DNA from 3 places in the Streptomyces sp. RFCAC02 genome. Region 2 is predicted to be linked to each of the others. Evidence: predicted binding sites of a transcription regulator. Region 2 holds the regulator's gene; each other region holds the start of a gene.
The links. The regulator HrcA, encoded in region 2, represses chaperone genes, less so after heat shock. The targets are predictions, from matches to a motif close to TTNGCACTCNGNNNNNCNGAGTGCNAA.
Positions count from the first base shown of each region.

Region 1: groES (co-chaperone GroES) is a predicted target of HrcA. The motif match lies at 2,289-2,315, and genes of this name have one in related genera.
Region 3: groL (chaperonin GroEL) is a predicted target of HrcA. The motif match lies at 4,162-4,188, and genes of this name have one in related genera.

Region 1 is NZ_SAUH01000001.1:3,666,808-3,676,504, reverse strand. Features, by position in the region: gene groL (chaperonin GroEL) at 69-1,694, opposite strand; gene groES (co-chaperone GroES) at 1,836-2,144, opposite strand; gene EMA09_RS17025 (polysaccharide deacetylase family protein) at 2,404-3,426, opposite strand; gene EMA09_RS17020 (methyltransferase domain-containing protein) at 3,527-4,783, shown strand; gene EMA09_RS17015 (AAA family ATPase) at 5,016-6,431, shown strand; gene EMA09_RS17010 (DUF4276 family protein) at 6,428-7,060, shown strand; gene EMA09_RS17005 (VOC family protein) at 7,125-7,496, opposite strand; gene EMA09_RS17000 (hypothetical protein) at 7,572-7,823, opposite strand; gene tsaD (tRNA (adenosine(37)-N6)-threonylcarbamoyltransferase complex transferase subunit TsaD) at 7,823-8,878, opposite strand; gene rimI (ribosomal protein S18-alanine N-acetyltransferase) at 8,871-9,377, opposite strand; gene tsaB (tRNA (adenosine(37)-N6)-threonylcarbamoyltransferase complex dimerization subunit type 1 TsaB) at 9,374-9,697, opposite strand, start outside.
Region 2 is NZ_SAUH01000001.1:4,527,165-4,536,861, reverse strand. Features, by position in the region: gene EMA09_RS21135 (cellulose synthase catalytic subunit) at 1-244, opposite strand, end outside; gene EMA09_RS21130 (DUF3817 domain-containing protein) at 390-734, opposite strand; gene EMA09_RS21125 (MarR family transcriptional regulator) at 1,061-1,537, shown strand; gene EMA09_RS21120 (sodium-dependent transporter) at 1,674-3,224, shown strand; gene EMA09_RS21115 (methionine/alanine import family NSS transporter small subunit) at 3,224-3,337, shown strand; gene EMA09_RS21110 (16S rRNA (uracil(1498)-N(3))-methyltransferase) at 3,351-4,112, opposite strand; gene dnaJ (molecular chaperone DnaJ) at 4,109-5,251, opposite strand; gene hrcA (heat-inducible transcriptional repressor HrcA) at 5,252-6,268, opposite strand; gene EMA09_RS21095 (MBL fold metallo-hydrolase) at 6,457-7,179, shown strand; gene EMA09_RS21090 (DUF3097 domain-containing protein) at 7,236-8,075, shown strand; gene hemW (radical SAM family heme chaperone HemW) at 8,105-9,349, shown strand; gene EMA09_RS21080 (iron-siderophore ABC transporter substrate-binding protein) at 9,415-9,697, opposite strand, start outside.
Region 3 is NZ_SAUH01000001.1:3,616,038-3,625,734, reverse strand. Features, by position in the region: gene EMA09_RS16770 (MurR/RpiR family transcriptional regulator) at 1-324, shown strand, start outside; gene murQ (N-acetylmuramic acid 6-phosphate etherase) at 395-1,306, shown strand; gene EMA09_RS16760 (aminoglycoside phosphotransferase family protein) at 1,299-2,279, shown strand; gene groL (chaperonin GroEL) at 2,371-3,999, opposite strand; gene EMA09_RS16750 (cold-shock protein) at 4,274-4,477, opposite strand; gene EMA09_RS16745 (MoaD/ThiS family protein) at 5,003-5,281, opposite strand; gene thrC (threonine synthase) at 5,278-6,567, opposite strand; SAM riboswitch class I at 6,584-6,725, opposite strand; gene EMA09_RS16735 (glucosyl-3-phosphoglycerate synthase) at 6,935-7,903, shown strand; gene EMA09_RS16730 (trehalose-6-phosphate synthase) at 8,063-9,493, shown strand.

The DNA.
Region 1 (9,697 bases), 860 kb from region 2:
CGCCCGTTCCCCCTCGGGGGAGCGGGCGGCCCCACGGGACGCCGGGGCCGCGGTCGGCGGCCGGCGGTTCAGTGCGAGTGGCCGTGGCCGTGGCCGGCGGCCTGCTCCGGCTCCTCTTCCTTCTTCTCCACCACGAGGGTCTCGGTGGTGAGGAGGAGGGAGGCGATGGAGGCCGCGTTCTGCAGGGCGGAGCGGGTGACCTTCACCGGGTCGATGACGCCGTCCTTGACCAGGTCGCCGTAGACACCGGTGGCGGCGTTGTAGCCCTGCCCCTTGTCCAGGTCGGCGACCTTGGAGGTGATGACGTAGCCCTCAAGGCCGGCGTTCTCCGCGATCCAGCGCAGCGGCTCGACGGCGGCGCGGCGGACGATCGCGACACCGGTCGCCTCGTCGCCGGTGCGGCCGAGGTCGCCCTCCAGGACCTTCGCCGAGTGCACGAGGGAGGCGCCGCCGCCGGGGACGATGCCCTCCTCGACCGCCGCGCGGGTGGCCGAGATGGCGTCCTCCAGACGGTGCTTCTTCTCCTTCAGCTCCACCTCGGTGGCGGCGCCGACACGGATGACGCACACGCCGCCGGCGAGCTTCGCGAGGCGCTCCTGGAGCTTCTCGCGGTCCCAGTCGGAGTCGGTGTTCTCGATCTCGGCGCGGATCTGGGCGACCCGGGCCTCGATGTCGGCGGACTGGCCGGCGCCGTCGACGATGGTGGTGTCGTCCTTCGTCACGGTGACGCGGCGCGCGCTGCCGAGGACGTCGAGCCCGACCTGGTCGAGCTTGAGGCCGACCTCCTCGGAGATGACCTGGCCGCCGGTGAGGGTGGCCATGTCGCCCAGCATCGCCTTGCGGCGGTCGCCGAAGCCCGGGGCCTTGACGGCGACCGAGTTGAACGTGCCGCGGATCTTGTTGACGACCAGGGTGGACAGCGCCTCGCCGTCCACGTCCTCGGCGATGATCAGCAGCGGCCGGGAGGAACCGGCCTGCATGATCTTCTCCAGCAGCGGCAGGAGGTCCTGGATGGAGGAGATCTTGCCCTGGTGGATCAGGATGTAGGGGTCGTCGAGGACGGCCTCCATGCGCTCCTGGTCGGTGACCATGTAGTGCGACAGGTAGCCCTTGTCGAACGCCATGCCCTCGGTGAATTCCAGGTCGAGCCCGAAGGTCTGGGACTCCTCGACGGTGATGACACCGTCCTTGCCGACCTTGTCCATCGCCTCGGCGATCAGCTCGCCGACCTTCTTGTCCTGGGCGGACAGGGCGGCGACCGCGGCGATGTCCTCCTTGGAGTCGATCGGGCGGGCGCTGGCCTTCAGGTCCTCGGCGACCGCGGCGACGGCGGCGTCGATGCCGCGCTTGAGGCCGGAGGGGGACGCGCCGGCGGCGACGTTCCGCAGACCCTCGCGCACCAGCGCCTGCGCCAGGACGGTCGCGGTGGTGGTGCCGTCACCCGCGACGTCGTTGGTCTTGGTCGCGACCTCCTTGACGAGCTGCGCGCCGAGGTTCTCGTACGGGTCTTCGGTCTCGACCTCACGGGCGATGGTGACGCCGTCGTTCGTGATGGTCGGGGCGCCGAACTTCTTGTCGATGACGACATTGCGGCCCTTGGGGCCGATGGTCACCTTGACGGCGTCGGCGAGCTGGTTCACGCCGCGCTCGAGGGCGCGCCGGGCGTCCTCGTCGAACTTCAGGATCTTCGCCATGGCTGTGGGTGTCCCTTGTGCCTTTGACTCTGGGCCGGACGTGGGCGGTGCGCGCGCGTCGAGGCCGTGCCCCGGGACCCGGCCTGCCGGACGGGCCGGCTCGGGTACCGGGGCACGGTGGTGCGCCGCGTCTGCGTCGCCCTACTTCTCGATGATCGCGAGCACGTCGCGAGCGGAGAGGACGAGGTACTCCTCGTTGTTGTACTTGACCTCGGTGCCGCCGTACTTGCTGTACAGCACCACGTCGCCGACCTTCACGTCGAGCGGCAGGCGGTTGCCGTCCTCGAAGCGGCCGGGGCCGACGGCAAGGACGGTGCCCTCCTGGGGCTTCTCCTTGGCGGTGTCCGGGATGACCAGGCCCGAGGCCGTGGTCTGCTCGGCGTCGAGCGGCTGGACCACGATGCGGTCCTCGAGCGGCTTGATGGCAACCTTGCTGGCGGTCGTCACGATCCGACCTCCCCCTTCGGAGATCTCACGGGGCTTCTATGGCTGGATGGCGACCTGGTGGACCCGTCGTCGCGGGTGCCGAGTCCGCCCGTCGCGCGTAGCTGGCACTCTCGCATGAAGAGTGCCAGCGTCGAGACTATGCGTCCGTTAGCACTCAGTCAACTAGAGTGCCAACGCGCCGACGGCGCGCCCCGTGGACCGGCCCCGGGCGGCGCGCCGCAGGTCACGACGGGCGCGCCGGCGGCTCCGGCGCGCGGGGACGTCACACGTAGTCTTCCAAACGGGCGATGGCGAACCCCTGTTCGGTGACGGTGTCGAGGACGCGCCGGAGCAGGTCGGTCATGCTGCCGTCCCACTCCCCCTCGCCCCTGAAGTGGGTGAGGATGATGTCGCCCGGGTGCAGCCTGCCGTCGGGGCGGCCGTACTCCATCCGGTCGGGGAACGCCTCCTCCGCCCACAGCGGGACGACCTCGGCGCCGCACTCGGCGGCGGCGCGGAGGGTGTTCGCGTCGTAGGCGCCGTACGGCGGCCGGAAGAGGGTGGGGCGCTGCCCGAGTTCGCGTTCGAGCACGGCCTGCTGGCCGCAGATCTCGGCGAGCTGCTCGGCGTAGCTGAGGCGGGTCATCTCGCGGTGGTTGAGCGAGTGGTTCTGGCCGGTGTGGCCGTCGGCGAGGGCGTCGCGGAAATAGCCGTAGTCCTCGCGGGCGACCTCGTCGGCGAGGAAGCCGGTGTAGGGGATGCCGAGGTCGTCGAGCATGCGCAGCAGCGCGGGGTCCTTCTCGGCGCCGTCGTCGATGGTGAGGAAGACGATCTTCTCGTCGGTGGGAACGCCGACGATGACCGGGGGCAGACCGGGGCCGGTGATGTGCCCGGGCTCGGTGGTGAGTTCCGGCTTCTCCTCCGGCGGCTCCGGGGCGCGCAGGGGGACGGCGCGCAGCCCCCAGGCGCGGGCGGCGGTGACCCGCCGGGCGTGCTCGCGCTCCAGCGCCCGCGCGTACCCCTCGGTCACGCGGGCGGCCCGCTCGCTCGCCCGCCCCGGGACGGTGAGCAGCGGCACGGACGTGGCGGCGGACGCCTTGGGTGCGCCGTCGACGGTGGCGGACAGGCGGTGGTCCGGGCCGGCGTCCGTCTGCCGGAGGCCGAGCAGGTGGGCGGGGAGGCCGGGTCCCGCGCAGGTGAGCGCGAGTATCGCCGCGCCGCCGAGGGCGAGGCAGCGGCGGATCCGTCGTGGGCCCGGGCGTGCGGGCGGCCCGGCCGGCCCCCTGCTCTCCCCACCGGTTTCCATATGATCGTTTTGTCGTACTTGTCCGATCATCTTCATGGTTCGGGATGGTGCCACCGGCGCCCGCCCCGCCCCCGAACGCCGGTCCGGGCGACCGGGGAGAATGACCCGTGTGGCTGCACCGAACGACCCCGCCGACCCCGCCGCCGCGTTCCGCGCGCTGCTGACCGGAACGGGCCAGGACCTCCTGGCCGTCCTGCGCGACCTCCCGCCGGACGGGGAGCTCGCCGCGGTCACCCGGCTGCGCCGCACCCACCCGCCGGCCCTCGTCACGGCCGCGGTCGCGCAGGCCCGGCTGCGGCAGCGGGCGGCGGCCAAGTTCGGCGCCGACGCGGCACGCATGTACTTCACGCCCGGCGGCGTGGAGCAGGCGACGCGCGCCCCCGTCGCCGCCTGGCGCGCCGGCCGGTTCGCGGCCCTCGGCGTACGGCACCTGGCGGACCTCGGCTGCGGCATCGGCGGTGACGCCATCGCGCTGGCCCGCGCCGGGATCTCCGTCCTCGCCGTCGACCGCGACCCCCTGACCTGTGCCGTGGCCGAGGCGAACGCCGAGGCCCTCGGGCTCGGCGACCGCATCGAGGTGCGGCACGCCGACGTCACGGACATCGGGACGGCTGCGCGTCTCGCCGGGTTCGACGCGCTGTTCGCCGACCCGGCGCGGCGCGGCGGGCGCGGCCGGATCTTCGACCCCGAGGCGTACCTGCCGCCGCTGTCCTGGGCCGTCGCCGCGGCCCGCCACGTACCGTACGCCGCCCTGAAGACCGCCCCCGGCATCCCGCACGAGGCGGTGCCGGACGGCGCGGTCGCCGAGTGGGTGTCGCACCGGGGCGAGGTGAAGGAGGCCGTCCTGTGGTTCGGCACGGGCGCCGGCGCGCCACCGCGTTCCGCGACGCTGCTGCCGGGCGGCGCCGTCCTCACCGGCACCGGAGAGCGTCGGGCGCCCGCCGGGCCGCCGGGCCGCTGGCTGCACGAGCCGGACGGCGCCGTGATCCGCGCCCACCTCGTCGCGGAGGCGGCCGAGCGTCTCGGCGGCCGGCTGCTCGACCCGACGATCGCCTACATCACGACGGACGGCCCCCCGCCGCCCGCCGACCCGTTCACCACGGCCTACGCGCTGGACGACGTGCTGCCGTTCAACGTGAAACGGCTGCGCGCCCACCTGCGCGACCGCGGCGTCGGCACCGTGACGGTGAAGAAGCGCGGCGCGGCCCTCATGCCGGAGGAACTGATCCGCCGGCTGAAACTGCCGCCGGGACCGGCCTCGGCCACCGTGTTCCTGACACGGGTCGCGGGCACGGCGGCGATGCTGGTCGGCCACCCCGCACCGGCCACCGACGGAGACAGCCACCCCACCGGCTGAACCACCGCGGCCGTGCCCGAGCGTTTCCCACCCGCGTCGGAATCACGCCGGCTGCGTCCTGACCGACCGATCACCTGCAATCACTCAGCGGCGGCACGGGAAGCGCTGTCCACTCGCCGGCCGGGACAACTCGGGCGTGGCCGAGCGCAGGTGGGGGCCACCGGCACAAAGGCTCGTGACGTCCGCCACAAGTAGGCTTGTCGAACCCGCCTGGCGAGCCCCCGGAGACAGCATGCTGACCCGCCTCGAAGTCCACGGGTTCAAGAACCTGCTGAACCTGTCCATCGACTTCGGCCCCTTCACCTGCATCGCAGGAGAGAACGGCACCGGCAAGTCGAACGTTTTCGACGCCATCCAGTTCCTCTCCCTGCTCGCCGACCAGTCGATGATGGAGGCGGCGCAGGAAGTCCGCGGCGTGCACGGCGAGCGTCATGGCGACCCCCGTGACCTCTTCTGGAAGGGCTTCGCGCCCGGCCATCACCGGATGAAGTTCGCCGCCGAGATGATCGTCCCGCTGCACACGGAGGACGACTTCGGCCGGGCGGCGAAGGCCACGACCACGTTCCTGCGATATGAGCTCGAGGTGGGCTACCAGGAACCGTCCGGCCTGGACCGATTCGGTCGGCTCACCCTCCTGCACGAGACGCTGAGCCACATCACGAAGGGCAAGGCCCCCCAGCACCTCCTGTTCCGCCACAGCGCGAAACAGTTCCGCAACGTCGTGATCCAGGGTCACCGCAGCGGCGCCCCCTTCATCTCGACGACGAACGAAGCCGGTGAGTCGGTCGTCAGGATCCATCAGGACGGTGGCAGCCGGGGTCAGCCCAAGCCGGCCGCGGCGTCCCGGGCGCCCGCGACCGTCGTCTCCACCATCACCAGCAGTGACGACCCCACCATCCTGGCGGCTCGCCGCGAGATGCAGTCATGGCGACGGCTCGCTCTTGAGCCATCGGCTCTGCGCAGGTCCGACCGGTACGTCGACCCGCAGGTGATGGGCGCTGACGGCTCCCACTTGCCCGCGACGCTCTTCCGGGTGGCCCATGGCACCCCCGACGCGGACCCAGGCCAGGTGTACGCGAGAGTCGCGGGGCGCCTCTCGGACCTGACGGGTATCCATATCCGCGATCTGGACGTCGATCAGGACGAGGTCCGGGAGCTTCTCACAGTCAACGTGCGCGAGGTGGCCGGCATGACGCTGCCCGCACGCAGCCTGTCCGAGGGCACCCTGCGCTTCCTGGCTCTGTGCGTCCTGCTGGAAGACACGTCCGTGCGCGGTCTGATCTGCATGGAGGAGCCCGAGAACGGTATTCATCCCGCGAACCTCAACGCCATGGTCGACCTCGTCCAGGACCTTGCCGTCGACCCGACGGAGGAACCCGGGACGGACAACCCGTTCCGGCAGGTACTGATCAACACGCACTCCCCCGGCGTCGTGCAGCTCGTCAATCCCGAGGACCTCCTGTTCGCCGACACCGCGATTCACCAGTCCGAGAACGGCTCGCTGAACCGAGCGCTGCGTCTGCGTCCACTCGCCGAGACGTGGCGGACGACGAGGGGCGGCAGCGACTTCGTGACAAAGGCCGACGTCCTGCCGTACCTCACCACCCCCGTCGGAGCGCAGCTCACTCTCGACTGGGGGGTCGCGTGACCGCTCATGTCCTGTTCATCGGCGAGGGCAGCAGTGACAACGGCCTCGTGCCGCACATCGAATCCATTGCCGCGCGCAAGGGTCTCCATGTCTCGATCACTGTCCCCGACTTCGGCCTGCTGCGGCTGCCGATCGGCCATTCCGTCCGGGACAAACTGCGAGCGGCCCGTGATTTGAACGGCACGTATGACTTGGTGGTGGTGCAACGGGATGCCGACCGGGGTCCCGCCCGACACCGCCGGGTCGAGATCGAAGAAGCAGTGCGCGCGGAGTGGCCCGGCCTCCGGCACGTGGCCGTGGTACCTGTCCGCATGCTCGAAGCCTGGCTGCTTCTCGATGAGGCATGTCTGCGCCAGGTCGCCGAGAATCCACGCGGTCGTGTCACCCTCGATCTCCCCCAAGGCACTGCGGCGGAAAGGGTCACTGACCCCAAGCAACTGCTCAAGGACTCGCTCGCACGGGCAAGCGAGTACAAAGGGCGTCGCCTTGCCCAGTTCCAGAAGCGATTCCCGCAGCACCGGCTGCGCATGCTCGAACTGCTGGATCCCGAAGGGCCGGTGGCCTGTCTTCCGTCGTGGCGGGATTTCGTCAGTGACCTCGACGAGGCGTTCGAGCACCTGCGCGGATGACCAGCGCTCGTTCTCCGCACCGCGGCGGGGTGCCGTGGCGACGGGACGCCCCGCCGGGCAGGCCCTAACGCCGGGGCAGCAGGCAGAACGGGTGGCCCGCTGGGTCTGTCAGGACCCGCCAACGGTCCGGGGCGGGCTGGTGGGGCGGTTTGGCCGCCCCCAGGGTCAGCAGCCGTGCCTCCGCCTCGTCCAGGTCGTCGACCTCGAAGTCGAGGTGGATCTGCTGGGGCACGGTCTGGTCGGGCCAGTGCGGAGCGCGGTAGCCGTCGACCCGCTGGAAGCCGATGAACAGGCCGCCCTCACCGGCGAGTCCGATGAATTCGGCGGTGGACTCCGGGTGGGTCTCCCAACCGGTGGCCCGCTGGTAGAACGCCGCCAGCGCCGGCGGGTCGGGGCAGTCGAGCATGATCGCGCGCAGTGTCATCCGCAAAGTCATGGCACCTCCGGTCCGAGGTCCGGCGAGCGGATCACCATCATGCACGCCCCGGGGCCGCCGCGCCCGCTGCGGCCGTCAGCCGGGGACCGGCTCGAACCGCCAGCGGTGCACCGGGCGGTGCAGCAGCGACGCCGGCGGGTCGGGAAGCTCGGCCGGCTCCGCGCCGTCCGGCCACCAGGTGAGGACCAGCACCCGGTCCGGCGCCGCCCGGAACGTCTCCCGCCGCTCCGGGGCCGGCGTCAGCGACCGCTCCCGCGCCCAGGCCAGCAGCTCCGCGCCCCGGCCGGCCGCCGCGCGCGCCTCCCACATCAGCGTGACGGCCGCCATCAGTGGCCGCTCCCCGCCGGAACGTGCGGTTCGGTCACCGGCAGGGAGGAGTCGGCGGGCAGGTCGAGCGCCGAGGGCGTGCGCCCCCGGGCGACCATCTCGGCGCCGAGCGCCGCGACCATCGCGCCGTTGTCCGTGCACAGCCCGGGGCGCGGCACCCGCAGGACGATCCCGGCGTCGGCGCACCGTTCCTCCGCCATGGCGCGCAGCCGCGAGTTGGCCGCGACACCGCCGCCGATCATGAGGTGGTCGACGCCCTCGGCGCGGCACGCCTTGATCGCCTTGCGGGTCAGCACGTCCGTCACCGCCTCCTGGAACGACGCCGCCACGTCGGCGACCGGCACCGGCTCGCCCGCAGCACGCCGCGTCTCCACCCAGCGCGCCACGGCCGTCTTCAGCCCGGAGAACGAGAAGTCGAACGGCGCGTCCCGCGGCCCCGTCAGCCCGCGCGGGAACGCGATGGCGCGCGGATCGCCCTCCCGCGCCAGCCGGTCGATCACCGGGCCGCCGGGGAAGCCGAGCCCCAGCACCCGCGCCACCTTGTCGAACGCCTCGCCCGCCGCGTCGTCGATCGTCGCGCCGAGCGGCCGCACGTCGTGCGTGATGTCGGGGGCGAGGAGCAGCGACGAGTGCCCCCCGGAGACGAGGAGCGCCATCGTGGGCTGCGGCAGCGGGCCGTGTTCGAGCTGGTCGACGCAGATGTGCGACGCCAGGTGGTTCACGCCGTACAGGGGCTTGCCGAGGGCGTACGCGTACGCCTTGGCCGCCGTGACGCCGACCAGCAGGGCGCCGGCGAGCCCGGGTCCCGCGGTGACGGCGATCGCGTCCAGGTCGCTCGCGGCGACCTTCGCGTCGGCCAGGGCCCGCTCGATCGTGGGGACCATGGCCTCCAGGTGGGCGCGGCTCGCGATCTCCGGGACGACGCCGCCGTAGCGGGCGTGGTCGTCCACGCTGGAGGCGACCGCGTCGGCCAGCAGGGTCGTGCCCCGCACGATGCCGACGCCGGTCTCGTCGCAGGAGGTCTCGATGCCGAGGACCAGGGGTTCGTCAGCCATGCCGTGGGGTCGTCTCCTCGTTCCGGTCGTGGGCCAGGTCGCGGCGCATGACGAAGGCGTCGATGTTGCCCGGCTGGTAGTAGCCCCGGCGCACGCCGATCGTGCGGAAACCGAAGCGGGTGTACAGGGCCTGGGCGCGGGCGTTGTCGCGGCGGACCTCCAGGAGGACCTCGCGGCAGCCGAAGCCGCCCGCCGCCGACAGCAGCGCGGCCAGCAGGCGGGAGCCAAGGCCCGTCCCCTCGTGGGCGCCCGTGACGCCGATGGTGAGGACGTCGCCCGTGTCCCCGGCGACGCCGAGGCCGCCGTAGCCGGCGAGACGGCCGTCGGGGCGCTCGGCGACGAGGTAGCGGCGGGTCGGGGCGGTGCCCCGCGCGGCGGCCAGTTCGTTCCAGAACATGGCGGCCGACCAGGCGTCGTCGGGGAACAGCTCGGCCTCCAGGCCGAGCACGGCCCCGATGTCCCACCAGCGCATCTCCCGCAGCACGACATCGCCGCTCATGCGCGGGTGACCGCCTTGTAGCCCGCCGGCACCTTCGCGTCGGGGCGGCGGAGGTACTGGGGGCGCGGGGCGTCGAGGGGGTCGCCCGCCGCCAGCCGCTCGGCCGCGAGCGACGCGAGGGCGGCGGCCGACACGTGGGCGGGCAGGTCGTCCCGCACGGTGGCGAACGCGTCCCGGTACAGCGCGGCGCCGGCGCCCACGGCGGTCAGCGCCCGCGCGTCCGCCGGGAGGTCGGCGGCCCTGGCGACGGCCGGGCCGTCCAGGCGCGTACGGGCGTCGGCGAAGCGCGCCCAGTACACCTCCTTGCGGCGGGCGTCCGT
Region 2 (9,697 bases):
GCAGCCACCAGGGCGCGTGCTCGCGGTCCGTCCAGTGGCTCGGCCAGATCAGCCAGACCAGGAGCAGCGCCGACAGCAGGGGCGCCAGCGTCATGAGGAGGACGGCTCGTATTCGGTGCGGCTCGCGGGAGAGCAGGCTGCGGTACGCGACGCGGTAGCCGGGCGCGGGCTCGGCCGCGGGGCCGGCGAGCCTGCTGTACCTCTCGTAGTCGTAGCGGTGGCCGTCGAGCCGTGTGTGCCGCACGGCACCCTCCTCACCGGGGACTTACTCCGCGAATCGGACAAGTCCCACCCCATGGCAGGGGGTGCCGGATGTCGAGCCGGGGAGGCCCGGAGGGGTTACCGGATGACGCCGGAGGGTGACAGCGGCGTGCGGCGGGGGGCGCGTGTCAGGCGCCGACGACACCCTCGCGGCGTGCGCGGGCCGCGATGACGGCGTCGTCCTGGAGACGGCGCAGGGCGCGTTCGGCGAAGAAGCCGCCGAGCGGCAGGACCGACATCAGGAAGTACCAGGCGGCGGTGCGCGGCGCCCACTTGGCGCGGTTCCAGGCGTCGGCCCAGAACAGGACGTACGCCACCCACAGGATGCCGTGCACCGCGCCCATGACCGGCACGAAGTCGAGGTCCGTGGTCCGCTTCAGGACCGAGCAGACGAGCAGGACGAGGAAGGAGACGGCCTCCGGGGCGGAGACCAGGCGGAGCCGGCGCAGGGCGGTGGCGGTCTTGAGGTCCATGGGGTCCGCTTTCGTGGTCCGGTGTCGTGGGGTCGGGCGGGGCGGCGCGCGCCTGCTTGTGAACGCACGCACAAACGTCTCGGCCATTGTGGCAGCACGGTGTCCCCGGCCGGCACCCAGGGCCGTCCGGGGGACACGGCGGGTTGGCTAGTGCCGCGTCAGGCAAGGTTCGCCCCGTCGCGTCGCCCGGCACGGCACCTCGCTGCGTTGCCGAATCGCGCGAATACGACGGGTATGAGCTGCGATCCGGCGCCTTGCGATGCACCGCACCGGACGCCGCTCCTTGACGGGCAAACCTTGCCTGACGCGGCACTAGAGTTCTCGGCATGGAGACGGACGAGGGGACCCGCTGGCTCAGCGACGCGGAGCAGCGCGCCTGGCGCGTGCACCTTGAGGTCAGCAAGCTGCTGACCCACCGCCTGGAGCGGGACCTCCAGCCGTTCGGGCTGACCATGAACGACTACGAGATCCTGGTCAACCTCTCCGAGTCGGACGGGCGCCGGATGCGGATGAGCGACCTCGCGGCGGCCACCCTCCAGTCGAAGAGCCGCCTCTCCCACCAGATCACGCGCATGGAGAAGGCCGGGCTCGTGCGGCGGGAGAGCTGCGAGGCGGACCGGCGCGGACTGTTCGCCGTCCTCACCGAGCACGGCTGGACGACGATGCGGGAGGTCGCGCCGCACCATGTCGCCTCCGTCCGGCGGAACTTCGTCGACCGCCTGCCGCCCGAGGCCCTCGCGGCACTCACCGAGGCGCTGGCGCCGGTGGCCTCCCACCTGCACGCGGAGCGCGGCCGGCCCTGACCTGCCCGAAAAACACCCACTGCACCTCATGTAACGTTTGCTGCCGTGAACGCGGGTGTGTCCTGCCGTGCGCGGGGGATACGCCACCCGACCGCCCGCGTGCACGGGACACCACAGCGAACGAGGGGCAGCACTCATGGCTCAGCAGGAGGCGGGCCGCCAGCAGTGGGGAAGCCGCCTGGGCTTCCTCATGTCGGCGATCGGCTCGGCCATCGGCCTGGGGAACATCTGGCGTTTCCCGGCCGTCACCTACGAGAACGGCGGGGGCGCGTTCATCGTTCCCTACCTGTGCGCGCTGCTGACGGCGGGCATCCCGCTGCTGATCCTCGAGTACACGATCGGCAGACGGCACCGCGCCTCGCCGCCGGGCGCGCTGCGGCGGCTGCGGCGGCCGGCCGAGGCGATCGGCTGGTGGCAGGTCGCCATCTGCTTCGTGATCGCCGCCTACTACGCGGCCATCCTGGCGTGGGCCGTGCGGTACACCGGCTTCTCGGTCACCAAGGCGTGGGGCGACGACCCCGAGGGCTTCCTCTTCGGCGAGTTCCTCCACACCACGGACGACCCGGGACACATCTCCGAGTTCGTGCCGGGCGTCGCGTGGCCGCTGATCGCGGTGTGGGTCGTCGTGCTCGTCATCCTCGCGCTGGGCGTGCGGCGCGGCATCGAGAAGGCCAACATGGTCTTCATCCCGCTGCTCGTCGTCTTCTTCCTGATCCTGGTCGTGCGGGCGCTGACGCTCGACGGCGCGGGGACCGGCCTGCAGGGCCTCTTCCAGCCCGACTGGGGAGCCCTCAGCGACGGCGGTGTGTGGGTGGCCGCGTACGGGCAGATCTTCTTCTCGCTGTCCGTGGGCTTCGGCATCATGATCACCTACTCGTCCTACCTCGGCCGGCGCTCGGATCTGACGGGCTCGGCACTGGTCGCCGCCTTCGCGAACAGCTCGTTCGAGATCCTGGCCGGCGTGGCGGTGTTCGCGACGCTCGGGTTCATGGCCGTGCAGAGCGGCGTCGGAGTCGGCGAGGTGACGGACAGCGGTGTCGGGCTCGCCTTCGTGGCGTTCCCGCAGATCATCTCGGAGATGCCGATGGGCGCGCTGTTCGGCGTGCTGTTCTTCGTCTCCCTCGTGATCGCCGGGCTGACCTCGCTGATCAGCATCGTCCAGGTGATCGTGGCCGCCTTCGAGGACCGGACGGGCATGCGCCGCGTTCCCGCGGTGCTGTCGGTGGGCGGCGCGGTGGCCGTCGTGTCGGTGCTGCTGTTCTCCAACGACAGCGGGCTGCACTTCCTCGACGTGGCCGACCACTTCATCAACCAGTACGGCATCGTGCTGGCCGGCCTCGCCCTCGTCATCACGGTGAGCTGGGTCCTGCGGCGCCTGCCGGTGCTCCAGGCGGACGCCGACGCCACCTCGGCGGTCGGTCTCGGCGTGTGGTGGCGGCTGTGCCTCGGCATCGTCACCCCGCTGGTGCTGACCTGGATGATGGTGGACAGCCTCACGGGCGAGTTCGACGAGAACTACGGCGGCTACTCGTCGTCGTTCCTGCTGTGGTCCGGCTGGGCCGTCGCGGCGGGAGCGCTGGTGGTGGGCGTCCTGCTGTCCCTGGTGCGCTGGCGGCACGACGCCGGGACCGACGGTGAACCGGTGCCCGCGACGGGTGCCACGACGGTGGAAACGGAGGAGCGGTGATGTCGGCCTCAGCGATCGTGATGATGATCATCGCCATGGTGGTGGTCTGGGGCGGCCTGGTCGCCGCCGTCCTGAAACTCCGCGCCCACCCCGACCCCGGCGCGGAGGACTGACACACCCGCCGGTTCAGGCCCAGCGGCGGGTACGGCCCAGGCACAGCGCCAGTGCCACCGTGCCCGCCGTCGAGGTGCGCAGCACGGTCGGCCCGAGCCGGTACGGCCGCGCGCCGGCCGCCGCGAACGCGGCCAGCTCCTCCGGGGAGACACCGCCCTCCGGGCCGACCACGAGCACGATTCCGCCGTCCCCCGCGCCGCCGTCCACGGGCAGCGGCGCACCGGACAGCGCCTCCGTACCGCTCTCGTGCAGCACGGCCGCGAACGACGCCCCGGCGAGCAGCCCGGCCGCCTGCCGGGTCGTCACCGGGTCCGTCACCTCGGGGAACCGCAGGCGCCGCGCCTGCTTGCCTGCTTCCCTCGCGGTGGCACGCCACTTCGCGAGCGCCTTCGCGCCCCGCTCGGCCCGCCACTGCGTCACACAGCGGGCCGCCGCCCACGGCACGATCCGGTCCACGCCCGTCTCCGTCATGGTCTCGACGGCAAGCTCGCCCCGGTCACCCTTGGGCAGCGCCTGGACGACCGTGACGCGGGGCGCCGGCTCCGGCTCGCGGCGGACCTCGGTCACCAGGACGTCGAGCCGGTCCCGGCCGGTCACGGAGGCCACCGTGCCGACGGCGCCGGTGCCGCGTCCGTCGGTCAGGACGATGTCCTCACCGGCCCGCAGCCGGCGCACCGCGACGGCGTGCCGGCCCTCGGCGCCGTCCAGGACGAGCGTGTGCCCGGGAGCGGCCGTGTCCAGCGACCCGGCGAGGAAGACGGGAGCGGTGCTCATCGACCGTTGAACGCGTCCTTCAGGCGGGAGAACAGGCCCTGCTGCCCCGGCTGGAACTGGCCCATCGGCCGCTCCTCGCCCCGCAGCTTCGCGAGCCGCCGCAGCAGCTCCTCCTGCTCGGCGTCGAGCTTGCCCGGCGTCTGGACCTCGACGTGCACGACGAGGTCGCCGCGCCCGCTGCTGCGCAGGTGCGTGACGCCGCGGCCGTGCAGCGGGATCGACTGCCCCGACTGCGTGCCGGGGCGGACGTCGACCTCCTCCATGCCGTCCAGCGTCTCCAGCGGGACCTTGGTGCCGAGCGCGGCGGCCGTCATCGGGATGGTGACGGTGCAGTGGAGGTCGTCGCCGCGGCGCTGGAACACCGCGTGCGGCTGCTCGCGGATCTCGACGTACAGGTCGCCGGCGGGGCCGCCGCCGGGGCCGACCTCGCCCTCGCCCGCGAGCTGGATGCGCGTGCCGTTGTCCACGCCGGCGGGGATCTTCACCGTGAGCGTGCGGCGGGTCCGGACCCGGCCGTCGCCCGCGCACTCGGGGCACGGCGTCGGCACGACCGTGCCGAAGCCCTGGCACTGCGGGCACGGGCGCGAGGTCATGACCTGGCCGAGGAACGACCGCGTGACCTGCGAGACCTCGCCGCGGCCGCGGCACATGTCGCACGTCTGCGCGGAGGTGCCGGGCGCGGCGCCCTCGCCGTTGCACGTGGAGCAGACCACGGCCGTGTCGACCTGGATCTCCTTGGTGGTGCCGAACGCCGCCTCGTTGAGGTCGATCTCCAGACGGATCATGGCGTCCTGCCCGCGCCGGGTGCGGGACTTCGGGCCGCGCTGCGACGCGGTGCCGAAAAAGGCGTCCATGATGTCCGAGAAGTTCCCGAAGCCGGCGCCGCCGAAGCCCGCGCCCGCCCCGGCGCCCGCCGACGCGCTGCTCAGCGGATCGCCGCCGAGGTCGTACATCTGCTTCTTCTGCGGGTCGGAGAGCACCTCGTAGGCGGTGTTGATCTCCTTGAACCGCTCCTGCGTCTTCGGGTCCGGGTTGACGTCCGGGTGCAGCTCCCGGGCCAGCCTGCGGAACGCCTTCTTGATCTCGTCCTGCGAGGCGTCCCGCCGTACACCGAGGACCGCGTAGTAGTCCGCCGCCACTTAGTTCTCCGCGAGGATCTGTCCGACGTACCGTGCCACTGCGCGCACCGCTCCCATCGTTCCCGGGTAGTCCATGCGGGTCGGTCCGACCACGCCGAGCTTGGCGACCGCCTCGTCACCAGAACCGTAGCCGACCGACACGACCGAGGTTGAGGTCAGTCCCTCGTGCGCGTTCTCGTGGCCGATGCGCACCGTCATCTCCGAGCCCTTGGCCTCGCCGAGGAGCCGCAGCATCACCACGTGCTCCTCCAGCGCCTCAAGGACGGGCCGGATCGTGAGGGGGAAGTCCTGCCCGAAACGGGTCAGGTTCGCCGTGCCGCCGATGACGAGACGCTCCTCGGTCTCCTCCGCCAGCGTCTCCAGCAGGGTGGACAGGACGGTCGCGACCGTCCCGCGCTCCTCGATCTCGAACGACTCCGGCAGGTCGGCGACGAGCCGGGGCACCTCGGGGAAGCGCTGGCCGGCGATCCGGCTGTTCAGCCGGGCGCGGAGGTCGGCGAGCGAGGTCTCGCCGAACGGCGCCGGGCAGTCGATGAGGCGCTGCTCGACGCGGCCGGTGTCGGTGATGAGCACCAGCATCAGGCGCGCGGGGGCGAGCGCGAGGAGCTCCACGTGCCGCACGGTCGAACGGCTCAGCGACGGGTACTGCACGACGGCGACCTGCCGCGTGAGCTGCGCGAGCAGCCGGACCGTGCGGCCCACCACGTCGTCGAGGTCGACGGCGCCGTCGAGGAAATTCTGGATGGCGCGGCGCTCGGGCGCCGACAGCGGCTTGATGTCCGCGAGCTTGTCGACGAAGAGGCGGTACCCCTTGTCGGTGGGGACGCGCCCGGCGCTGGTGTGGGGCTGGGCGATGTACCCCTCGTCCTCAAGGGCCGCCATGTCGTTGCGCACGGTGGCCGGGGAGACCTGGAGATTGTGCCGCTCCGTGAGGGCCTTGGAGCCGACCGGCTCCTCCGTGCCCACGTAGTCCTGGACGATGGCCCGCAGCACCTCGAGCCTGCGTTCACTGAGCATGCCGCCACACCTCCCGTCCGGCCGTCCGTTCCGTTCCGCCGCCTGGCACTCACCGTCTCCGAGTGCCAATCCCTGGACCAGTGTACGGCCGGGGGGCACGCCCAGGGAATCGCGGCCGGGAGGAAGGCCCCGCGAGCGCCCGTCGCGCACCGTGGCCGCCTCCCGTCCGACGAGGCTAACGTCGCAGGATGACAGGCGATTGGGAAGAGGTGGCGGCGGGTGTGCTGCGCCGCCGGCTCGCGGGGTGGGACGAGACGGCCGGGGCGGTCGCGGTGCCCGGCGGGGTGCTGCTCGTGGACGCCGGGCCGACGGCGGCGGCCGGCGCGGAGCTGACGCGGGAGGCGTGCGAACTGCTCGGCGCGCCCGTGACGCATCTCGTGGTGACGCATCCCCATTTCGACCACATCCTCGGCGCCGGTGCGGTCACGGCGGCGTTCCCGGGGGTCACCGTGCACGGTCCGCGGCTCGAAGGACCGGATCCCGTGGCCGGGGTCGTGGCGGACGCGGTGCGGCACGGGGTCCCCGCGGCCGAGGCGGCGCAGGCGGGACGGCTGCTCGCGGCGGCGCCCTGCCGCGCGGTGTCGGGGGACGCGCCCGTGTCCGGCCCCGCCGGCGGGCCGCGTGCGCGCCTCCTCGACCTGGGCGCCGCGCACTCGCCGCACGACGTGGCCGTCGTGGTCGAGGGCACGCCGCGCGTCGTGTTCTGCGGGGATCTCGTGGAGGAATCGGGGGAACCGCAGGCGGGTCCCGACGCGGTGCCCGCGCGCTGGCCGGCGGCGCTGGACCGGCTGCTCGCGGCCGGCGGCCCCGACGCGCTGTACGTTCCCGGCCACGGGGCGGTGGTCGGCGCGGCGTTCGTGCGCGCCCAGCGGGACGCCCTGCGGCGGCGCTTCGGGGCCGCCCCGTCGTGACCGGCCCCCGTGCCCGGCCCCTCGTGGCCGGGCGGGTCCCGTGATCTCATGAGGGCGTGCGCAACCGACGTTACGGACCCGATCTGACGCCGCCCTGGAAGCGAAGCGCCCCCGTGCCCGAGGTGCCGGCCGACGCCGGCCTGGTCGTCGAGGAGGTAGCGACCGGGTTCTGCGGCGCGGTCGTCCGGTGCGAGCGGACGGCGCAGGGGCCGACCGTGACGCTGGAGGACCGGTTCGGGGCGCTGCGGGTGTTCCCGATGGAGCCGCGCGGGTTCCTGCTCGAGGGCAGGACCGTCACGCTCGTGCGGCCCGTGCGGCGCCCCGGCGCGGCGGCGGGGCCGGCGCGCACGGCGTCCGGCTCGATCGCCGTCCCGGGGGCGCGGGCGCGGGTGGCGCGCGCCGGGCGGATCTTCGTCGAGGGCCGGCACGACGCGGAGCTGGTCGAGAAGGTGTGGGGCGACGACCTGCGGATCGAGGGCGTCGTCGTCGAGTACCTGGAGGGCGTGGACCACCTCCCGGCGATCGTCGAGGAGTTCCGGCCAGGTCCCGACGCGCGGCTCGGCGTGCTGGTGGACCACCTGGTGGAGGGGTCGAAGGAGTCGCGGATCGCGGCGTCCGTCACCGATCCGCACGTGCTGGTGGTGGGGCATCCGTTCATCGACATCTGGGCGGCGGTGAAGCCGGCGTCGGCCGGCATCGCGGCATGGCCCGACGTGCCGCGCGGACAGGACTGGAAGACGGGCGTGTGCCGTGCGCTCGGCTGGCCGGAGAACACGGGCGCCGCCTGGCAGCGCCTCCTGGGGTGCGTCACGTCCTACCGGGACCTGGAGCCGGCGCTGCTCGGGCCGGTGGAGCACCTGATCGACCATGTGACGGTGGGCGGCCCGAACGGCTGAGTCCCGGCACGCCCCGGCGCTCGGGGACAATGGGAGCCATGTCCCCCTCCACCCTCCCGGACGGCGAGCCGGTGCCCGCCGACGGCGCGCTCCCGGTGTCGGCGACGGCCGGCGCCGCGGACCGTCCGCTGGCGTTCTACCTGCATGTGCCGTTCTGCGCGACCCGCTGCGGCTACTGCGACTTCAACACCTACACGGCGTCCGAGCTGCGCGGCGCGGGCGGGGCCGCCGCGTCGCGGGAGAACTACGCCGAGGTGCTGGCTGAGGAGGTGCGGCTCGCCCGCAAGGTGCTGGGCGACGACCCGCGCGAGGTGTCGACGGTGTTCGTCGGCGGCGGGACGCCCACGCTGCTGCCGCCGGCCGACCTGGGGCGGATGCTCGCGGCGGTCAGGTCCGAGTTCGGGCTGGCGGCGGACGCCGAGGTCACCACCGAGGCCAATCCGGACTCGGTGGACGCCGCGTCCCTCGCGGCGCTGCGGGAGGCGGGCTTCACGCGGATCTCGTTCGGGATGCAGAGCGTCAGGCCGCACGTGCTGGCCGTCCTGGAGCGCACGCACACGCCGGGCAGCCCGCAGCGGCGGGTCGCCGAGGCGCGGGCCGCCGGTTTCCCGCACGTAAGCCTCGACCTGATCTACGGCACCCCCGGTGAGACGGACGACGACTGGCGCGCCTCGCTCGACGCGGCGATCGCCGCGGGTCCCGACCACGTGTCGGCGTACTCGCTGATCGTCGAGGAGGGCACGCGGCTCGCGCAGCGGGTGCGGCGCGGCGAGGTCCCGATGACGGACGACGACGTGCACGCCGACCGCTACCTGATCGCCGAGGAGGCGCTCACCGCGGCCGGTTTCGGGTGGTACGAGATCTCGAACTGGGCGCTCGCCCCCGCCGACCGCTGCCGCCACAACGAGCTGTACTGGACGGGCGCCGACTGGTGGGGCGCGGGCCCCGGGGCGCACAGCCATGTCGGGGGCGTGCGCTGGTGGAACGTGAAGCACCCCGGCGCGTACGCGCAGGCGCTGGCCGCCGGGCGCTCCCCCGGCGCCGGCCGGGAGCTGCTCGCGGCGGACGACCGCCGGGTGGAGCGGATCATGCTGGAGCTGCGGCTGCGCGCCGGCGTCCCCCTGGACCTCCTCGGTCCGGCGGGGCGCGCGGCGGCGGACCGGGCGCTGGCGGACGGCCTGCTGCGGCGTGACGCGTACGGCGCGGGCCGCGCGGCGCTGACGCTGCGGGGCCGGCTCCTCGCCGACGCCGTGACGCGGGACCTGACCGACTGAGCCGGCCGGCCGTCCCCGTGCGGGGGCGGCCGGCCGGCCCGTGCCTGTCCGGGAAGCCGGGCGGGTCAGGAGGTGAGGTCCTCCAGGACCGGCAGCATCCCGTCGAGCGCGACCGGGATGGACAGCGGGGTGTTGGCGGCGTACGCCTCGCTCAGCTCGCTGGTGAGGACGATGGAGCGGCCGTCCTGGACCGCGGGTACGGCCTGGTAGAGCGGGTCGTCCTCGATCGCCGATGCGTCGACGCCGATGGTCTCCATGATCAGGACGTCGGCGTCGAGGAGGTCGATGCGTTCGTTCGAGAGGGAGACGGAGAACGAGTCGGTCGCCTGCTCCTGGATGGCCGGGTTG
Region 3 (9,697 bases), 910 kb from region 2:
GTGGCCGTCGCCGTCACCCATTCCGGGAGCACGGTCGACGTCATCGAGCCGCTCCAGGTCGCGTTCGACCGCGGGGCGACGACCGTGGCGATCACCGGGCGGCCCGACTCCGTCGTCACCCAGTACGCCGACCACGTCCTGACCACGTCCACGGCCAGGGAGAGCGAGCTGCGGCCGGCCGCCATGTCGAGCCGGACGAGCCAGCTCCTCGTCGTCGACTGCCTGTTCATCGGCGTCGCGCAGCGCACCTACGAGTCGGCCGCGCCCGCCCTGCACGCGAGCTACGAGGCCCTGGCCCACCGGCACGCCCCCCGCGAACGCTGACCGGGCCGCCCTGCCCGGTCACGTCCCCCCACACCACCCGCACCATCGCCCAGGAGAGAGCCGCTCCTTCATGTCCACCGACTTCGAGACGCTGACCACCGAGGCGTACCGTCCGGAACTGGCCGACATCGACCGGCAGCCCACCCTCGACATCGTCCGCCTGATGCACGCCGAGGACGCCCGCGTCCCGGCCGCCGTGGCCGGTCAGCTCCCCCGGATCGCCGACGCCATCGACGCCGTCGCCGACCGCATGGCGCGCGGCGGCCGCCTGCTCTACCTGGGCGCCGGCACGGCCGGCCGGCTCGGTGTGCTCGACGCCAGCGAGTGCCCGCCCACGTTCAACACCGCGCCCGGCGAGGTCGTCGGCCTCATCGCCGGCGGCCCGGCCGCGATGGTGGCGGCGGTCGAGGGCGCCGAGGACAGCGCCGAGCTGGCCGCCGCCGACCTGGACGCCGTCGGCCTGACGGCTGACGACGCGGTCGTCGGCGTGTCCGCGTCCGGCCGCACCCCGTACGCGGTCGGCGCCGTCACGCACGCCCGGGCCCGCGGCGCCCTCACGATCGGCCTGGCGTGCAACGCGGGCTCCCCGCTGGCCGCGGCGGCCGAGCACGGCATCGAGGTCGTCACCGGCCCCGAGCTGATCGCGGGCTCCACCCGGCTGAAGGCCGGCACCGCCCAGAAGCTCGTCCTCAACATGATCTCGACCGTCAGCATGATCCGCCTCGGCAAGACCTACGGGAACCTGATGGTCGACGTGCGCGCGTCCAACGAGAAGCTGCGTGCCCGCTCCCGCCGCATCGTCCAGCTCGCCACCGGCGCCCCGCCCGAGGAGGTCGAGCAGGCCCTCGGCGCCACCGACGGCGAGGTCAAGAACGCCATCCTCACCATCCTGGGCGACGTGGACGCCGGCACGGCCGACCGGCTCCTCACCCAGGCGCACGGCCACCTGCGGGCCGCGCTCAAGGCGGCCGCCCATGCCTGAGCCGACGCACGTCCCGCCGCCCGTCCTGGCCGCGGCGGGCATCGACCCGGAGTCCGTGGCCGCGTACGAGCCGCTCGGCGGCGGCACGTACAACACGGTCCACCGCATACGCCTGGCCGACGGCACCCGCCTCGTCCTGAAGCGACCGCCCGCGCCCCACCGGCCGCGCATGACGTACGAGGACGGGCTCATCGCGGCCGAGGCCGTCTTCTTCCGCGAGGCGGCGGCGCACGGCGCGGCGACCGTGCCGCGCGTCGTGTCGGCCGACGACGACCACCTGCTGATGACGGAGCTGCCCGGCGCGCCGTGGTTCCGGCCGGACGACGCGCCGGCGCCCGTACCGGCCGCGCTCCGCCCGCGTCTGCGGTACGAGCTGGGCGCAGCCGTGGCCCGGCTGCACGCCGTCACCGGCAGCCGCTGGGGCTACCCGGGCGGTGCCGTTCCCGCGGCGGCGGACTGGACGGGGACGTTCGGCGGCATGCTGGCGGCGCTGCTGGCCGACGCGGACCGCTACGACGCGCCGCTCCCCGTGGCCACCGACCGGGTGCGGGAGCTGGCGGCGGCGGCCTCGCCGGCGCTCGCGGAGGTCACGGTGCCGGCGCTCGTCCACTTCGACCTGTGGGAGGGCAACATCCTGCTGGACGGGGAGGGGCTGAGCGGTCTCATCGACGGTGAGCGGATGTTCTGGGGCGATCCGCTGGCCGAGTTCGCGTCCCTCACGCTGCTGTCCGCGCCCGAGCCCGACGACGCCCTCATCGCGGGGTACGCGTCCGAGGGCGGCCGCACGGACTTCGACGCCCCGGCGCGCGCCCGGATGGCGTTCTACCGCGCCTACCTCTACCTGATCATGCTGGTCGAGAGCGTCCCCCGCGCGTACCCGCCCGAGCGGACGGCGTACACCGTGGAGCGGGTGACGCCCCATCTGACGGCCGCTCTCGACGTGCTGGCCGACTTCGCCGGCACCGGCTCCTGAGCCCGCCGGCAACGCCGGGAGCCCGGCCCCGGGCGGTCCGATGACCGCCGGGGCCGGGCTCCCGGGATGTGCGGTGGTGCGGTGGCGGGACTCAGAAGTCCATGCCGCCGCCCATGCCGGCCGCGTCGGCGCCGGCACCGGCGCCGCCCTTCTCCGGCTTGTCGGCGATGACGGCCTCCGTGGTGAGGAACAGGGCCGCGATGGAGGCGGCGTTCTGCAGCGCGGAGCGGGTCACCTTGGCCGGGTCGATGATGCCCTCGGCCAGCAGGTCGACGTACTCGCCGGTCGCGGCGTTCAGGCCGTGACCCGGGGTCAGGCCGCGCACCTTCTCGACCACGACGCCGCCCTCGAGGCCGGCGTTCACGGCGATCTGCTTCAGCGGGGCCTCCAGGGCCAGCTTGACGGCGGCGGCACCGGTGGCCTCGTCGCCCTGCAGGTCCAGCTTGTCGAAGACCGAGGCGGCCTGCAGCAGGGCCACGCCACCGCCGGCGACGATGCCCTCCTCGACGGCGGCCTTCGCGTTGCGCACCGCGTCCTCGATGCGGTGCTTGCGCTCCTTCAGCTCGACCTCGGTCGCGGCACCGGCCTTGATGACGGCCACGCCGCCGGCCAGCTTCGCGAGGCGCTCCTGGAGCTTCTCGCGGTCGTAGTCCGAGTCGGAGTTCTCGATCTCGGCGCGGATCTGGTTGACCCGGCCCTGGACCTGCTCGCTGTCGCCGGCACCGTCGACGATGGTGGTCTCGTCCTTGGTGATGACGACCTTGCGGGCGCGGCCCAGCAGGTCGAGGGTCGCGTTCTCCAGCTTGAGGCCGACCTCCTCGGAGATGACCTGGCCGCCGGTGAGGATCGCGATGTCGCCCAGCATGGCCTTGCGGCGGTCGCCGAAGCCCGGGGCCTTGACGGCGACGGACTTGAAGGTGCCGCGGATCTTGTTGACGACCAGCGTGGACAGGGCCTCGCCCTCGACGTCCTCGGCGATGATCAGCAGCGGCTTGCCGGACTGCATGACCTTCTCCAGCAGCGGAAGGAGGTCCTTCACGTTGCTGACCTTGGAGTTGACGATGAGGATGTAGGGGTCCTCGAGCTCGGCCTCCATGCGCTCCATGTCGGTCGCGAAGTAGGCGGAGATGTAGCCCTTGTCGAAGCGCATGCCCTCGGTGAGCTCCAGCTCGAGCCCGAAGGTCTGCGACTCCTCGACGGTGATGACGCCTTCCTTGCCGACCTTGTCCATCGCCTCGGCGATCAGCTCGCCGATCTGCGTGTCACCGGCGGAGATGGAGGCGGTGGAGGCGATCTGCTCCTTGGTCTCGACCTCCTTGGCCTGGCCGAGCAGGGCCTCGGAGACCTTCTCCACGGCGGCCTCGATGCCCCGCTTCAGGGCCATCGGGTTCGCGCCGGCCGCGACGTTGCGCAGGCCCTCGCGCACCAGCGCCTGGGCCAGGACGGTCGCCGTGGTCGTGCCGTCACCGGCCACGTCGTCCGTCTTCTTCGCAACTTCCTTGACCAGCTCGGCGCCGATCTTCTCGTAGGAGTCCTCGAGCTCGATCTCCTTGGCGATCGACACACCGTCGTTGGTGATGGTGGGGGCGCCCCACTTCTTCTCCAGGACGACGTTCCGGCCCTTGGGGCCGAGCGTGACCTTGACGGCGTCGGCGAGCTGGTTCATCCCGCGCTCGAGGCCGCGCCGCGCCTCCTCGTTGAACGCGATGATCTTGGCCATGTGAAGTGGTCCTCCCAGAACAGGGGTGGATTGCGCCGGACCGCGCTGGCGCCCGCGACGGACGGCCCCACTCGCCCCGCGGTTCCTTGCTCCGCCTGGCTCCGGGACCTCACCGAACCGGTCCTTGCTGTCACTCTCACCTCTAGAGTGCTAACCCCATGATTAGCACTCTCCCCCGGCGAGTGCAAACCCCCCGGGCGTGTGACGCGCCAGGGTCCGCACCCCCCGGGAGGTGCGGACCCTGGTCGTCTCGTCGTGCGGAACGTCCGGCGGTTCAGGCGCTCACCCGGACCATGTCGGCCTGCGGCCCCTTCTGGCCCTGCGAGATCTCGAACTCGACCCGCTGTCCTTCCTCAAGGGTGCGGTAGCCGTCCATCTGGATCGCGCTGTAGTGCACGAAGACGTCCGCACCACCGTCTACCGCGATGAAGCCGTAGCCCTTCTCCGCGTTGAACCACTTGACGGTGCCCTGAGCCATTTCCTAACTCCCCATTTTGCCGGCCCTTTCACGGGGCCGCACTCCGCGGACCCGGGTCAGACCTGTCAGACCCCACCCCCGGCCGTAGGGGGTGTGCGCCGGAACGCGTGACCGCCGCTGAATGTATCGGGACGGACGCCCAGCGCAACAGGCCATTCGAGGGAGAATTCTTGGACCCGCGATCCGGGCAAATACCGTACGGGTGGCCATAGTTGGAGATTCCGCCAGGCACCAAAAGTGCCAACCCGACAATTGGTGCACGACTTTTCGGCGGGAGATTCGCGGGATGTGTCGCGAATTCATGTGTGCGTGACACGGGGGACAACGGGGAGCGCAGGCCACTTTAGCGCCCCCCGCGCGCGAATCCGCCCCGGAACCCGAGGTTCCGGGGCGGATCGCACACTTTTACGAACATCCGCCGGGCGCCGACCCGGTCTTTTTCCAACGGATCCGAACGTCCGCGAACACCGCCCGATCGCCGTCCGGACGCCGGCCCGGCACGGTCCGGTCGGAAACCGGACCGGTTCAGCAGCCGCCGGCGACGGCCGGGATGATCGAGATCCCCGTGCCGTCCGGTGTCGCCGTGTCCAGGCCCTCGGCGAACCGGACGTCGTCGTCGTTCACGTACACGTTCACGAAACGGCGGAGCCTGCCCTCGTCGTCCAAGACCCGGCCGGCGATGCCGCTGTGGCTGCGGTCGAGGTCGGACAGCACCTCGCGCAGCGTCGCGCCCTCGGCGGGCACCTCGGACCGGCCGCCGGTGTAGGTGCGGAGGATCGTGGGGATACGGACGGTGACACTCATGCCAGGCCAGCCTCTCGGAAGGCGTCCAGGGACGGACGGATGGTCGCGGTGGGACCGGTGGTGGGCGCCACCGCGTCCAGGGTCTTCAGGCCGTCGCCGGTGTTCACGACGACGGTGGTCAGCGCCGGGTCGAGGACGCCGGCCTCGATCAGCTTGCGGGTCACACCCAGCGTCACGCCGCCCGCCGTCTCCGTGAAGACGCCCTCGGTCCGCGCCAGCAGCTTGACGGCGGAGACGATCTCCTCGTCCGTGACGGACTCGACCGCCCCGCCCGTGCGCCGGGCGATGTCCAGGACGTACGGGCCGTCCGCCGGGTTGCCGATGGCGAGGGACTTGGCGATCGTGTCCGGCTTCACCGGCCGCACCACGTCGCGGCCCTCGCGCCAGGCGCGCGCCACCGGGGAGCAGCCCTCGGCCTGGGCGCCGAAGATCCGGTACGGCCGGTCCTCGACGAGTCCGACCTCGATCAGCTCCTTGAGGCCCTTGTCGATCTTGGTGAGCTGCGAGCCCGAGGCGATGGGGATGACGATCTGGTCCGGCAGCCGCCAGCCGAGCTGCTCGCAGATCTCGAACGCCAGGGTCTTCGAGCCCTCGCCGTAGTACGGGCGCAGGTTGACGTTGACGAAGCCCCAGCCCTCGCCGAGCGGGTCGCCGATCAGCTCGCTGCAGAAACGGTTCACGTCGTCGTAGGTGCCGTCGATGGCGACCACCTGGCCGCCGTAGACCGCGGCCATGACGACCTTGCCCGCCTCCAGGTCGTGCGGGATGAAGACGCAGGAGCGCAGGCCGGCCCGCGCGGCGGCGGCGCCGACGGCGCCCGCCAGGTTGCCGGTGGAGGAGCAGGACAGCGTGGTGAAGCCGAAGGCGCGGGCGGCCTCCAGGGCCTGGGCGACGACGCGGTCCTTGAAGGAGTGCGTCGGGTTGCCCGAGTCGTCCTTCACGTACAGGCCGCCCGTGACGCCGAGCTCGGCGGCGAGCCGGTCCGCCCTGATGAGCTGGGTGAAGCCGGGGTTGAGGTTCGGCTTGTCGGCCACGTCGGCGGGGACGGGCAGCAGCGGCGCGTAGCGCCAGATGTTCTTCGGCCCGGCCTCGATGCGGCGGCGCAGGCCCTCGGGGTCCCCCGTGGGGAGGTCGTAGGCGATCTCCAGGGGGCCGAAACAGGAGGAGCACGCGAAGATGGGCGCGAGGGGGAAACGTTCCCCGCACTCCCGGCAGGACAGCGCCGCGGCGGGTCCGAGATCGACGGTGGCGGCGGGTGACTGATCGGATTCGGTCAGCACGGACATGGGTGCGAGGCCCCTCTCCTCATCTTCCCCGCGGGCGGACTTCGCCCCGGGACGGAATTGGCACCTTCCCCACCGGGCGCCCCGCGTGCGAACGCGGAACCGGCGGAAGGGTTGCCGGGGCTTCAACGGGCCGTTCCCTCTGCCCCTCTGGATGAGCGGTATGCGGTTGTCGGCGAGGGACCCCCGATATGCGGAGGACACCTGCGCTGTTCGAGACTGTAACGGACGACCTCCACAATGGCTCGGGCCGTCCGATCCGCGAGACGCAGGGCAAAATCCGGCGCGTGAGCGGGTTCGGCTCCGCCCGGAAAGGGCAGACACGGCCATATGGAGTAAAAGTGGCCGAACGCGAACAGGAGCGACATTCGTGCTGGAAGAGGCAAGGACGTGGCTGCACCGCCGGTCCTGGAGCGCCGCTGACCGCCCGCTGCCGCAGCTGTTGAACGCGAAGCGGGCAGCAGGCGCGGCAGGGAGCATCAGCGTGGTCCTCCCCGCGCTCAACGAGGAGGCGACCGTCGGTGCCATCGTGGAGGCGCTGCGGCGCGACCTGATGGAGACCGTGCCACTGATCGACGAGCTGATCGTGGTGGATTCCGGATCCACCGACCGCACCTCCGAGACCGCCGCCGCGGCGGGCGCCAAGGTCGTGCACCGCGACGAGATCCTCCCGCGCATCCCGGCGGCCCCCGGCAAGGGCGAGGTGCTGTGGCGCTCACTGCTCGCGGCGAGCGGCGAGATCATCGCCTTCGTGGACGCCGACCTGCGGGACTTCGACTCGCGGTTCGTGTCGGGCATCCTCGGCCCGCTGCTGACCGAGCCGGACGTCCAGCTCGTGAAGGCGATGTACGACCGCCCGCTCGGCGACAAGCCCACCGGCGCGCACCAGGGCGGCCGCGTCACGGAGCTGGTGGCCCGCCCCCTGCTGAACCTGCACTGGCCGCAGCTCGCCGGCGTGGTGCAGCCCCTGGGCGGCGAGTACGCGGCCCGCAGGTCGCTCCTGGAGCGGCTGCCGTTCCCCGTCGGCTACGGCGTGGAGCTGGGCCTGCTCATCGACACGCTGCACGTCGCGGGTCTCGACGCGGTGGCCCAGGTGGACGTCGGGGTGCGCAAGCACCGCCACCAGGACGGGCAGGCCCTGGGCCGCATGTCCACGGCGATCATGCGGACCGCGCAGAGCCGCCTGCCCGGCACCGTGCTGCCGAAACGCGTGGGGCTCACCCAGTTCGAGCGCACGGAGGAGGGCGCCTTCTCCCCGCGCACGCACCCGATCGACGCCGACGAGCGGCCCCCGATGTGCGGGGTGCCGGAGTACGCGGCGCGCCGGCAGGCCGCGTGAGGCGGCTGCCGTGACGGCGCGCGGCGCGGGTCACGCGCCGGTACGCCCGGTCGCGGGGACGCGCGGGCGGTGTGACGGTTCCCACGTTTCGCCGGCCGTGCGGTCGGTTAGCCTCCGCCTCACCGGGGGCGTACGCCCGTGCCGAGCGCTGGAGGACCGATGACCGCGAAGCAGGTACTGGTCGCCTCGAACCGTGGTCCGGTGAGCTACTCCCCGGCCGACGACGGGTCCCTGGTCGCGAAGCGCGGCGGCGGCGGCCTCGTGTCGGGCCTGAGCGCGCTCGGCCCCGAGGCGGGTACCTGGGTGTGCGCGGCCCTCGGCGAGGGCGACAGGGAGGCGGCGGGGCACCACGGCGGGCGGCTTCCCGAGGCGGACACGGGCGGGCAGGCGGTGCGGATGCTGGACATCCCCGCCGAGACGTTCGACGCGGCCTACAACGGCGTCGCGAACTCCGTCCTGTGGTTCGTCCACCACCTGCTGTACCAGACGCCGTTCGAGCCGGTCTTCGACGCCGCCTTCGAGAAGCAGTGGGCCGGGTACGAGGCGTACAGCGAGGCGTTCGCTGACGCGCTGGCGGACGAGGCCGAGCGGGGCGCTGCCGTCCTCGTGCAGGACTACCACCTGTCGCTCGTGCCGGGGCTGCTGCGTCAGCGGCGCCCGGACCTGCGGATCGGCCACTTCTCGCACACGCCGTGGGCGCCGCCCGAGCTGTTCCGGATCCTGCCGGACGCCGTGGCGCGGCAGGTCCTGACGGGCATTCTGGGTGCCGACCGCGCGGCGTTCCTGACGCGGCGGTGGGCGGACGCGTTCGCGGCGTGCTGCGCGGACGTGCTGGGCGCCGAGGTCGGTCCCGACGGGTCGGTGACGTACGGGGGCCGTACGACGCGGATCGGTGTGCACAGGCTCGGCGCGGACGCCGGGTTCCTGCGGGAGCGGGCGTTCCGGCCCGACGTGGACGAGCGGCTCGCTGGGCTGCGGAAGCAGGTGGGCGACCGGCGCACCGTCGTGCGGGTGGACAGGACGGAGCTGTCGAAGAACATCGTGCGGGGCCTGCACGCGTTCCGACGGCTGCTGACGGACTCTCCCGAGTGGCGGGGCAGGGTGACGCATGTGGCGTTCGCGTACCCGTCGCGGCAGGACCTGGAGGTGTACCGCGCGTACACGGCCGAGGTGTCGCGGGTCGCGGACGGCATCAACGCGGAGTTCGCCGAGGGCGACTGGACGCCGGTGGTCCTGCATGTGCGGGACGACTTCGCGCGGTCGCTCGCCGCGTACCGGATGGCGGACGTGGCCCTCGTCAACCCGATCCGTGACGGCATGAACCTCGTCGCCAAGGAGGTGCCGGTCGTCTCGGAGCGGGGCGTGGCCCTCGTCCTGTCGACGGAGGCGGGCGCGGCGGCCGAGCTGTCCGATGACGCCATCATGGTCAACCCGTACGACATCCGGGGCACGGCGGAGGCGCTGCACCGCGCGCTGTCGATGCCGGCCGACGAACGGGAGCGGCGCACCAAGCGCCTCGCGGCGGCCGCGACGGCACTGCCGCCGTCCCGCTGGTTCCTCGACCAGCTCACGGCCCTGCGCGAGGGCTAGGGTCTGCCCGGCGGATCTTGGCGCGGCTCGCGGCGTCGGATGCGGTGCATCGCAAGGCGCCGGATCGCAGCTCATACCCGACCGTATTCGCGCGATACGGCAACGCAGCGAGGTGCCGTAGCCGGCGTCGCGAGACAGGCAAGACCCGCCGGACAGCCCCTAGGGCCTGCCCGGCGGAACTCGCGACGCCGGCAGCGGCACCTC